Regions from separate parts of the Arthrobacter sp. Y3221048 genome, predicted to be linked through region 2. Evidence: riboswitches for the same ligand, from Rfam matches in the RefSeq annotation. Region 2 holds a riboswitch; the other holds the start of a gene.

Region 1 (5,594 bases), on a different contig from region 2:
CGAACACCGGATTGCCAATCCCGGTCCACAGCAGGCCATCCAGCTCCTGGATGTGATGGGCGTGGTGCTGGTCGCGCTGTTCGAGCGGGCTGCCCCGCGGTTGTCGCCCGGCGAGATTGACACCATGGCCACGCTGGCGGAGGACCTGCGGGCGGCGATCAACCGGGAGGACATGCTGGCCTCCTACCGCGCCATCGGCAGGCTGGTGGCCGTCATCCTGGGGGCGGCGGATCATCAGGAACTGAGGGCCGTGAACATGCATGTGCTCGACCGCTCGCTCGGCCGGTTGCACCTCGTCCAACACGCCGTCGCCTATCCTCTCTGGACCGACGGCTGGTGCGAGACCGTGCAGTATCTCCAGCAAGGTCAGCCCGAGGCGGCAGTGGAGCGGCTGCGGCAAACATTCTGGATCCTCGCCGAAGGGCTGGCTCAGGAGGTTCCTGGCCCGCCTGCCGGGCAGCCGGGCCGCGACGGGATAAAGTGATTCCCGGCCGGTTTTGATCCCGGCCGCCCGCCCGGCCTTTCGACCCATGGACCACCCTTGCCCTCGCCCGCACGACTGACTGCCGATACCCGACCGAGCCCCGATTCCCCGCCGCGTCCCGAGACCCGCTCCGGGCCACGCCCCGCCCAGCGGCGCCCCGCCCCGTTTGCCGGCCGGCTGACTGTATTCGCCGGCGTCCTGCTGCTCGCGTTCAGCCTGCGGCTGGCCGTCTCCGGTGTGTCGCCGGTGCTGGCGGATATTGCCGCGGATGTGCCGTTCGGCACGGCCTCCACCGGTGTGCTGGGCATGCTGCCCACGGCAGCCTTCGCCGCCGCCGGGTTCGCCGTTCCGGTGCTGATGCGCCGGATCGGCTTGGAAGCGCTGCTGCTCGTGGCACTGGGCCTGGCCGCGATCGGCCAACTTGGCCGTGCCATGGTCTCCGATGTGCCGTCGTTCCTGGTCCTGTCCGGCCTCACCATGGTGGGCTACGGGATCGGCAACATCCTGCTGCCGCCGTTGGTGAAGCGCTATTTCCCGGACCGGATCGGCCTGATCACCGCGCTTTACGTGACATTGCTGGCGGTCAGCACGGCGTTCAGCCCGCTGCTTGCCGTGCCGCTTGAGCAGGCTGCCGGCTGGCGGTTCTCGATCGGAGTGTGGGCGGCCGTGAGCGTGGCCGCGCTCGTGCCGTGGCTGATGACCGCATGGACGGAACATTGGCGCCGTCGGACCGCGCGCCTGGTGCTGCAGCCCTACCGCCCCGGTGGGTTGGACATCCTCCCGCCGGAGGACGGCAGCGCCCGGCACGCGGCCGGGCCCGGGCCTGCCATTGGTCCCGCGACGGCAGGTGGCCCCGCCTATCCCCGCTCCGGGATGGCACCCGGCCCCGGGGGGACCGGTGGGCCGCCCGCTGCGGACGCCTCGGGCACCGCGGCGGGAGCCGCGGCCGGTTCGGCCGAAACGACGGCGGTACGCGTCTGGCGCTCGCCGGTCGCCTGGGGGCTGGCCCTGGTGTTCGCCGGGACCTCGTCCAACACGTTTGCCATGTTCACGTGGTTGCCGCCGTTGTTGGTGGACAGCGGGATGCTGCCCCCGACGGCCGGCACCATGCTGGCCTACTACGCCATCTTGGGCCTGCCGACCAGCCTGTTGGTGCCGCTGATCGCGGCGCGACTGCGCAATCCGCTGGGCCTGGGCCTGCTGTTTATCGGCTTTTATGTGGCCGGATACGCCGGGCTGCTGCTGTCGCCCTCGTTTGGCACGTGGCTGTGGATCACCTTGGCCGGGCTCGGCCAGGGCACCTACGCCATGGCGCTGCTGCTGGTTAACCTCCGGACCCGCACCACGGCCGGTGCGGGGGCGCTCTCCGGGTTCGCGCAGGGGATCGGATACGCCGTCGCCTGCGCCGGTCCGCTGATGTTTGGGCTGCTGCGCGACGTCAGCGGCGGCTGGGGTGCTTCCTTCGGCCTGCTGGGAGCTGCGTTGCTCATCCTGGCGGTGGGCCTGGTCATCGTGGGGCGGCCCCGCTATCTGGAGGATTCGGCCCGGGACCGGTAGCGGCTGCCGACGCACGGCCCCACGCCTCACGCGTGGCACGCATTCCTCGCTGCGGCACCAGGCGGTAGGCTGGCGCCCAGTCGACTACGAGGAGGCGCCATGAAGTTCAATGACCTGCTCGCCGATGCCTACGGCAGGATCCAGGAACGCGTCCACACCGTGCTGGACGGGCTGGACGCCGGACAGTTGGCCGCCCGGCCAGGCGGCGACAGCAACTCGATCGCCTGGCTCCTCTGGCATCTGACGCGCATCCAGGACGACCACATTGCCGATGTCGCCGGCACGGACCAGTACTGGCTGACCGGTTGGGCGGAGCAGTTCGACCTGCCGCTGCCCCGGAAAGACCATGGCTACGGCCACACGTCCGAGCAGGTAGCGGCCGTCCGGGTCGAATCGGCCGACCTGCTGCGCGGCTATTACGACGACGTCCATGCGGGCACCCTGAAGTACCTGGCCGGATTGACCGAGGATGACCTGGACCGGATCGTGGACACCCGGTGGGACCCGCACGTCAGCCTGGGGGTCCGGCTGGTCAGCGTCCTGGACGACTGCCTGGAGCACGTCGGGCAGGCCGCGTACGTGAAGGGCATGCTTTCGCGCGGGAAAACCTAGCGGCCGCGGCCGCTAAACCGGGCCCTTGGCCGTCGCCGCCTTGTTGCCCGCCAGCCGCTGGACTACCATTCAAGGAGTCAGAAACAACTGCATACAGCCTTCGACATGCGGCGGGAGAGTCCTGCTGGGTACCAGTCAGCAGGCGCCGTAGGAGCAATACCTCCCCAGGAATCTCTCAGGCCCCTGTACCGCCGCGGAGAGGCAACTCTGGAAAGCAGCCGGACCGTTCAGGACCGGCTCACCGACGGTGCAAGCAGGAGGCGGCCCCACGGGCCGACGACTGCGGAATCTCTCAGGTTCAGTCACAGAGCGGGGAGGAACCCTTCACTACCGGCATGGTCCGCCCTGCCGGGGATTACTGGAGTTCCTCAAATGACGGCTAAGTCCAACCTCGCTACCCGGCCCGGCAGCGCCACCTTCACCGACCGCCACATCGGTCCGCGCCGTAACGACGCGGAAACCATGCTCAAGCAGTTGGGCTACGGCAGTATCGACGACCTGGTGGACGCGGCCGTACCCGCCGACATCCGCCAGCAGGAACCGCTGGCCCTGCCCGCCGCCCGCAGCGAGTCCCAGGTCCTGGCGGACCTGCGCGCCCTCGCCGCGAAGAACGTGACGGCCGTGCAAATGATCGGCCAAGGCTACTACGACACCATCACTCCGCCGGTGATCCGCCGCAATGTGGTGGAGGACCCGGCCTGGTACACCGCCTACACCCCGTACCAGCCGGAAATCTCGCAGGGCCGGTTGGAGGCGCTGCTGAACTTCCAGACCATGGTCCAGGACCTCACGGCGCTCCCGATCGCCAACGCCTCGCTGCTGGACGAAGCCACCGCAGTGGCCGAAGCCGTGCTGCTGATGCGCCGGTCCAACAAGTCCAAGTCCGCCGGCAAGACCGTGCTGGACGCGGACCTGCTGCCGCAGACCATCGCCGTCGTCAAGGGCCGGGCCAAGGCGCTGGACTTCGACGTAGTGGTTGCCGACCTCTCCGCCGGCCTGCCCGACGGCGACATCTCGGGCATCGTGCTGCAGCAGCCGGGAGCCTCCGGCCGCGTGTTCGACCACGCTCCGGTGATCGCGCAGGCCAAGGAGCGCGGCGCCCTGGTCACCGTGGCCGCCGACCTGCTGGCCCTGACCCTGATCACCCCGCCGGGCGAGCAGGGCGCGGACATCGCGGTCGGCAACACCCAGCGTTTTGGCGTGCCGCTCTTCTTCGGCGGACCGCACGCCGCCTACATGGCCGTGCGCAAGGGGCTGGAGCGCTCGCTGCCCGGCCGCCTGGTGGGCGTGTCCAAGGACGACGCCGGCCGGCCCGCCTACCGCCTGGCCCTGCAGACCCGCGAGCAGCACATCCGCCGCGAGAAGGCCACCTCCAACATCTGCACCGCGCAGGCCCTGCTGGCCGTCGTTGCCAGCATGTACGCCGTCTACCACGGCCCCGAGGGGCTGAAGGCAATTGCGCAGCACGCCAACGAGGCCGCCCGCACCCTGGCCGGCGTGCTCACCGGCGCCGGCTACTCGCTGGTGGCCGACCAGTTCTTCGACACCCTCACGGTGAAGGCTCCCGGCAAGGCCGCGGAGATCGCCGCCGCCGCCGAGGCCAAGGGCGTGAACCTGCGCCGCATTGACGCGGACCACGTGGGGATTTCCGCCGACGAAACCACGACGGCGGAGCACCTCGCCCTGGTCGCGGAGGCCTTCGGTGTGGAGGACGCCGCCGGCAAGACGGCGGAAACGGCCGGGAACGCCGGCTTCGAACTGCCGGAGGACCTGCTGCGCAGCTCGTCCTACCTGGACCATCCGGTGTTCCACAGCCACCGCTCCGAGACCCAGATGCTGCGCTACCTGCGCCGGCTGTCAGACCGCGACCTGGCGCTGGACCGGACCATGATCCCGCTGGGTTCGTGCACCATGAAGCTGAACGCGACCGCGGAAATGGAAGCGATGACCTGGCCGGGATTCGCCTCCATCCACCCGTTCGCCCCGGCCAGCCAGACCGCCGGCTGGCGCGAACTGATTACCGATCTGGAGGAACGCCTCGCGGCCATCACCGGCTATGCCGGCGTCTCCATCCAGCCCAACGCCGGTTCGCAGGGCGAATACGCCGGGCTGCTCGCCATCCGCCGCTACCACCTGGCCAACGGCGACGACAAGCGCGACGTCTGCCTGATCCCCGCCTCAGCGCACGGCACCAACGCGGCCTCGGCCGTGCTGGCCGGCATGAAGGTTGTAGTGGTCGCCACGGCACCGGACGGCACCATCGACCACGCCGACCTGCGCGCGAAGATCGACCAGCACGCGGACGCGCTTTCGGCCATCATGATCACCTACCCGTCGACGCACGGTGTGTACGACGCCGACGTGCGCGACGTCTGCGAGGCGGTCCACGCAGCCGGCGGCCAGGTCTACATCGACGGGGCCAACCTTAACGCGCTGGTCGGACTCGCCCAGCCGGGCAAGTTCGGCGGCGACGTCTCCCACCTGAACCTGCACAAGACCTTCTGCATCCCGCACGGCGGCGGCGGCCCCGGCGTCGGGCCGGTCGCGGTGGCCGAACACCTGGTGCCGTTCCTGCCGGGGAACGCCGCGCTGGCCGAACACGAAGGCAAGGGCGTGCCGGTCTCGGCCACCGAGTACGGCTCGGCCGGCGTGCTGCCGATCTCCTGGGCCTACGTGGCCATGATGGGCGCCGAGGGCCTGACCGAGGCCACGAAGAGCGCCCTGCTGGCCGCCAACTACGTCGCCGCCCGGCTGAACGAGCACTTCCCGGTGCTCTACACCGGCAACGACGGGCTGGTCGCGCACGAGTGCATCCTGGACCTGCGCGAACTCACCGCCAAGTCGGGGGTGACCGCCGAGGACGTGGCCAAGCGCCTGATCGACTATGGCTTCCACGCGCCCACGCTGTCCTTCCCGGTGGCCGGCACCCTGATGGTGGAGC
Region 2 (5,594 bases):
AGGTGACCATGGGCGGACGCGGGTCGAACGGCACCGCGTTGCGGTTCACCGTGATGTCGATGGCGGCCAGCAGGTCCTCGCCCTGTTGGCCGTCCAGCGCGGAATTGCGCAGGTCAACCAGGACCAGATGCACGTCGGTGCCGCCGGTCAGCACCGTGATGCCCTTCTTTGCGACGTCCTGCTGAGACAGCCTCTCGGCAAGGATCCGTGCGCCCGCCAGCGTGCGCTGCTGGCGGTCGGCGAATTCCTCGGACGCGGCGACCTTGAACGCCACGGCCTTGCCCGCGATGACATGTTCAAGCGGCCCGCCCTGCTGGCCGGGGAACACCGCGGAATTGATCTTCTTGGCGATGTCGGCCTCGTTGGTCAGGATGATGCCGCCGCGCGGACCCGCCAGCGTCTTGTGCGTGGTGGACGTGACCACGTGGGCGTGCGGCACCGGGCTGGCGTGCAGGCCCGCCGCCACCAGGCCGGCGATGTGCGCCATGTCCACCATCAGGTACGCCCCGACGGCGTCCGCGATCCGGCGGAACTCCGCGAAGTCGAGCTGGCGCGGGTAGGCGGACCAGCCGGCGATGATCAGCTGCGGCTTGTGCTCCTGCGCCAGCCGCTCCACCTCAGCCATGTCGACCCGGTGGTCCTCTTCGGAGACGCCGTAAGCGGCCACGTTGTACAGCCTGCCGGAGAAGTTGATTTTCATGCCATGGGTCAGGTGCCCGCCGTGGGCCAGGTTCAGGCCCAGGATCGTGTCGCCGGGCTTGATCAGGGCGTGCATGACCGAGGCGTTGGCCTGCGCACCGGAGTGCGGCTGGACGTTGGCGAAGCCGGCACCGAACAGCTCCTTGACCCGGTCGATGGCCAGCTGCTCGATCACGTCGACGTGCTCGCAGCCGCCGTAATACCGGCGCCCCGGGTAACCCTCGGCGTACTTGTTGGTCACCACCGAGCCCTGGGCCTGCATGACGGCGACGGACGTGTGGTTCTCCGAGGCGATCATTTCCAGCCCGGCCTGCTGGCGGCGCAGCTCGTTGTCGATCTGGGCGGCGATTTCCGGATCGAGGACGCCCAGGTCCGCGTTCAGGCTGGCGCTGGCGACAGCCGTCATGGCCGCGGTCATGCTACTTCACCACCGTTGGCGGTGGCGTACTCCTCGGCGGAGAGCAGCGGGCCTTCCTCCGACACCTGGACGGTGAACAGCCAGCCCGCGCCGTAGGGGTCATCGTTAATCACGGCAGGGTCGGCCACGGCGTCGCCGTTGACTTCGGTGACCTCGCCGGTCACCGGAGAGTAGAGGTCCGAAACGGACTTGGTGGACTCGATTTCACCGCAGGTTTCGCCGGCCGTCACGACGGTACCGACCTCGGGAAGATCCACGTACACGATGTCGCCCAGCGCCTCGGTTGCCACGGCAGAAACGCCGATCCTGGACGGGCCGGAACCGTCGGCGGCCACCCACTCGTGCTCTGCGGAATATCGTAGTTCGGCGTTGACCTTGCTCACTGTGATGCCTTTCTTGGAAACGTGCTGTTGATGCGGAAAAGAATTACTGCCGGCGCCACTGCACGGCCTCGGCGACCGCCAAGGCCTCGTCCAGCAGGGAGGCGTTGGCGACGGGCAGGGCGGTGAGGTCCTGGATTAGGCCGGGGATTCCACCACATTGCGACGGCTCACCGGCGGCGTGGCGGTGTCGCTCAGGGCGTCGTCGATATCGAGGACGCTCGCCTGGCGGATGGATGGGGGAACGGCAGCGTCCACCAGGCCGTCCACGCTGTCGTGGCCGACCAGCTTGAGCATGGGCTCGATGTCCGCATGCCGGCGGGCACCGATATGCCGGTCGGCAAAGGTTGATGAAAGTGGTTGAACCGTCATGAGGAACTCCAAGATCGGGCCGGCCCGAGGGCTCGGCTGGGATTGGGTTCCTCCCCGCTCTGTATTTGACCTGAGAGATTCCGCGGAGTGTGTTCCGCTTGCACCGTCGGTGAGCCTGGCTGCTGCCTGGCTGCTTTCCAGAGTTGCCTCGCCGCGGCGGTACATGGGCCTGAGAGATTCCTGGGGAGGATTTGCTCCTACGGCGCCTGCCCGGATGGTGTGCGGAGAGGACTCTCCCGCCACGGTTCGAAAGGCACATTCAGTTGTGGGTGATTCGTCTCACACGATACACACAGTGCCCGGTGCGATCAAAATCCGGTCGCCGAGCATCAGTCCGGTCCCATCCAAGGTTTCGTCGGCCGCCGCGCGCCCGGAACCGCACCGTCGCCTACCCAATAAAAGGATTCATCAGTATGCTTTGCGTTGATGTCCTCGAGAGGAAGGCTGATGACCGAGGGCCCGGTGTGCCGCCGGGCCGTTGACAAGAATCGACAGGTTTCGACCACGGGTTGGAACGGAAGGCGCCTTGCGCCGGAGACGGAGATTTTGATGAGCAACGAAGAGGGACGCACGCCGCTGTCGCCGGAGGAACTCGAATCCCAGTCCGGAACGGCGCTGCCGGACAAGGAAGTCGCGTCCATCTTGGATTTGAATGCCGATCTCGACCTGGCCATCGATGCGGCCGCGCCCATCGACCTGGCCGTCGCGGCGAACGCCAATGTCGCGGCCCCCATCGATGCCGCCGCCTCGGCCAACATCCTCTCGACCGGCTCCACGGCGCAGGCCCTGTCCGACCAGGGAGTCATCATCAACCAGGGCATCACTGCGGACGCGACCGCCGAGTCCACGCAGGACAGCACCATCGACCAGGGCAATGACACCGTGGACGACGCCGGGGCAACGGCCGGCCCCGCTGCCGGGACAGCCGCCGTCGGCGATTCCGGCCTTTCCCAGGAGGGCGCCTCCGGGCCGGAGGCAACTGCTCCTGCGCTGCTTCCCGACGGCACCCTTCCCGACGGCACCCTTCCCGATGGCACGCTGCCGGACGGCACCCTGCCCGACACCGGATCCGTCACGGAAGGCCTTGGGTCGACCCTCGACGGGAACCTGCTCAACGTCAACGTCAATCTGGCCGCGGACGCCGATATTGCCGCCCCGATCAATGGTGCTGTGGCCGCCAACGCCAACGTTGCCGCGCCGATTGACGCCGCGGTGGCGGCGAATATCGGCTCAGTCGACAGCAATGCCGTCGCGGTGGCGCAGCAGGACGCCATCATCAACCAGCAGATCGACGGCAGCGCCGAGGCCAGCGCCGGCCAGCAGTCCGACCTCGAACAATAGTCCCTGAATGAGCATGGGTCCGAGCCGGCCGCCGGCCGCGAGTGACGTGTTGTCCGGCGGCCGGTCGGCTGCACCCCCTTCGATTGACGTCCCGACGCTGGCCGACGGCGTGCAGCTCCTCGGACCGGCACAGGGTTCCGGCTACCGGGAGCCGCCCGCGCTGGTCCGGCGCGCGGACGGGCAGACGCTCCAGCTCACTCCGCTGCTCTATGCGGTTTTGGAGGGCGTGGACGGCTCTCGAAGCCTCGACCAAATTGCCGAACATGCCGGCGGGACGTCCGGCAGGCTGATCACTGCCGAAAACGTGCAGACCCTGATCGAAAAACAGCTGCTGCCGCTGGGCCTGCTGCGGCTCGCGGACGGCTCACAACCCGAAGTCAAAAAGGCCAGCCCGCTGCTGAGCATGCGCTTCCGCTACACGGTCACGGATCCCGCGCTGACCCGGAAGCTGACGGCTCCTTTCGCCGTCCTGTTCCATCCGCTGATCGCCTTGCCCGTGACTTTGGCCTTTTTGGCGGCGTGCTGGTGGGTGCTGATGGTCAAGGGCCTCGGCTCGGCAACGCACCAAGCCTTCGCCAACCCCGGGTTGCTGCTCTTGGTTTTCGCCACCACCATTCTTTCGGCCGGCTTCCACGAGTTTGGCCATGCCGCCGGGGCACGCCGCGGCGGCGCAACGCCGGGAGCCATGGGCGTCGGCCTGTACCTGATCTGGCCCGCCTTTTACACCGACGTCACGGACTCCTACCGGCTGGGACGCGGCGGCCGGCTCCGCACGGATCTGGGCGGCCTGTACTTTAACGCCATCGTCGTGGTGGGCACGATAGGCGCCTGGTGGCTCACCGGCTTCGACGCGCTGCTGCTGGTGGTGGTGACCCAGATACTGCAGATGGTGCGCCAGCTGCTGCCCCTGGTTCGCTTCGACGGCTACCACATCCTCGCCGACGCAACCGGGGTTCCCGACCTGTTCCAACGGATCAAGCCCACCCTGCTGGCGCTGCTGCCCTGGCGGTGGTCCGATCCCGAACCCAAGCTGCTCAAGCCCTGGGCCAGGGCCGTCGTGACCGCTTGGGTCCTGGTCACGGTTCCGCTGCTCCTGTTCTGCCTCTTCATGATGGTGGTCTCGCTTCCCCGGGTCCTGGGGACGGCCTGGGCCAGCATCATGGACCAACAAAGGCTGCTGGCCGATGCCGGTTCGGACGGCGACTTCGCCATCATGGCCGTGCGTGTCCTGGCGATCACCGCCGTCGCGCTTCCCATTCTCGGGATTGCCTACATCCTGCTCCGCCTAGCCCGCCAGCTCGGCACGGCGGTCTGGGCGAAAACCCGTGGCCGGCCGCTCCGGCGGGTGACCGCCATGGCCGCCGCCGTCGCCGTTCTCGCCGGTTTGGCCTGGGCCTGGTGGCCCGACGACGGCGCCTACCGCCCGGTGCAGCCCTACGAACGCGGAACCCTGTTCGATGCGGCAGCTTCCGTCGCCCCGGTGTCATCAGCAGGGCTGGCCGAAGGCCGCGCAGGGCAAACGGTGGCGGCGTGGCCCTCCGGTACCGACCTGCCCACGGCGGAGGATCCGCAACTGGCGATGGTCCTCGTTCCCCGCGAGATGCAGGCCGGGCACCAAGAGACCGCCACGGCGGACACTACCGAGGATTTACAGAACGACGGCGGTCCCGGCACCACCGTTACTGAACCTTCTGCAAACCCACCGCCGGCCTGGGTCTTCCCCTTCGACCGGCCGCTGGCCCCCGAGGAGGACGGAAACCAGGCCCTCGCCGTCAACGTTGAGGACGGATCCGTGGTCTACGACGTCGCCTTCGCCCTTGTCTGGGCCGCCGACGGACCGGTAGACGCCACGAACGAGGCCTACGCCTTCGCTTCCTGCCGGGGCTGCACCGCCGTCGCCGTCGGCTTTCAGGTTGTCCTGATCCTCGGCCAGACCGACGTCGTCGTCCCCCAAAACCTTTCGGCAGCGGCCAATTACAACTGCGTCGAGTGCCTCACCTACGCCCTCGCCAGCCAGTTGGTCCTCACCCTCGACGGCCCGCTCAGCGACGCAGGCACGGAGAAACTGGCAACCCTGTGGGAGGAGATCGCAACCTACGGCCGGTCGCTCGACGACGTTCCCCTGGACGAAATTCAGGCCCGGCTGAACGACTACAAGATGCGCATTCTCGGCATCATCGAACAGGACGCCGCCATCGGTGACGGCAGCGCCGACACAGGCACCGACGCGGCGTCCGAAACACAGCCGACCTCCGACACGGGCCCGTCTCCGGAGGCAACACCTCCGGCGGACACCGGCAGCGGGCAGCCATCCGCCCCGGCAGAGGCACCCGCCGGTGAACCCGAGCCCGGAACGGCAACGACTTCCCCGACACCGATACCCA

What was found. Region 2 has a riboswitch for glycine ahead of AC5RVS_RS03975 (glycine dehydrogenase (aminomethyl-transferring)). Riboswitches for the same ligand answer to the same signal wherever they lie in the genome.
Region 1: it holds a riboswitch for glycine, as region 2 does, so the genes downstream of both, gcvP (aminomethyl-transferring glycine dehydrogenase) here and AC5RVS_RS03975 (glycine dehydrogenase (aminomethyl-transferring)) in region 2, are expected to answer to the same signal.

What each region holds. Positions count from the first base shown of each region.
Region 1 is NZ_JBNHHX010000002.1:181,158-186,751, forward strand. It holds gene AC5RVS_RS05470 (GntR family transcriptional regulator) at 1-484, shown strand, start outside; gene AC5RVS_RS05475 (MFS transporter) at 542-2,041, shown strand; gene AC5RVS_RS05480 (mycothiol transferase) at 2,141-2,653, shown strand; glycine riboswitch at 2,755-2,854, shown strand; gene gcvP (aminomethyl-transferring glycine dehydrogenase) at 3,026-5,594, shown strand, end outside.
Region 2 is NZ_JBNHHX010000001.1:841,426-847,019, forward strand. It holds gene glyA (serine hydroxymethyltransferase) at 1-1,117, opposite strand, end outside; gene gcvH (glycine cleavage system protein GcvH) at 1,114-1,500, opposite strand; partial or broken gene AC5RVS_RS03975 (glycine dehydrogenase (aminomethyl-transferring)) at 1,547-1,869, opposite strand; glycine riboswitch at 2,017-2,118, opposite strand; gene AC5RVS_RS03980 (peptidoglycan-binding protein) at 2,419-3,210, shown strand; gene AC5RVS_RS03985 (hypothetical protein) at 3,218-5,594, shown strand, end outside.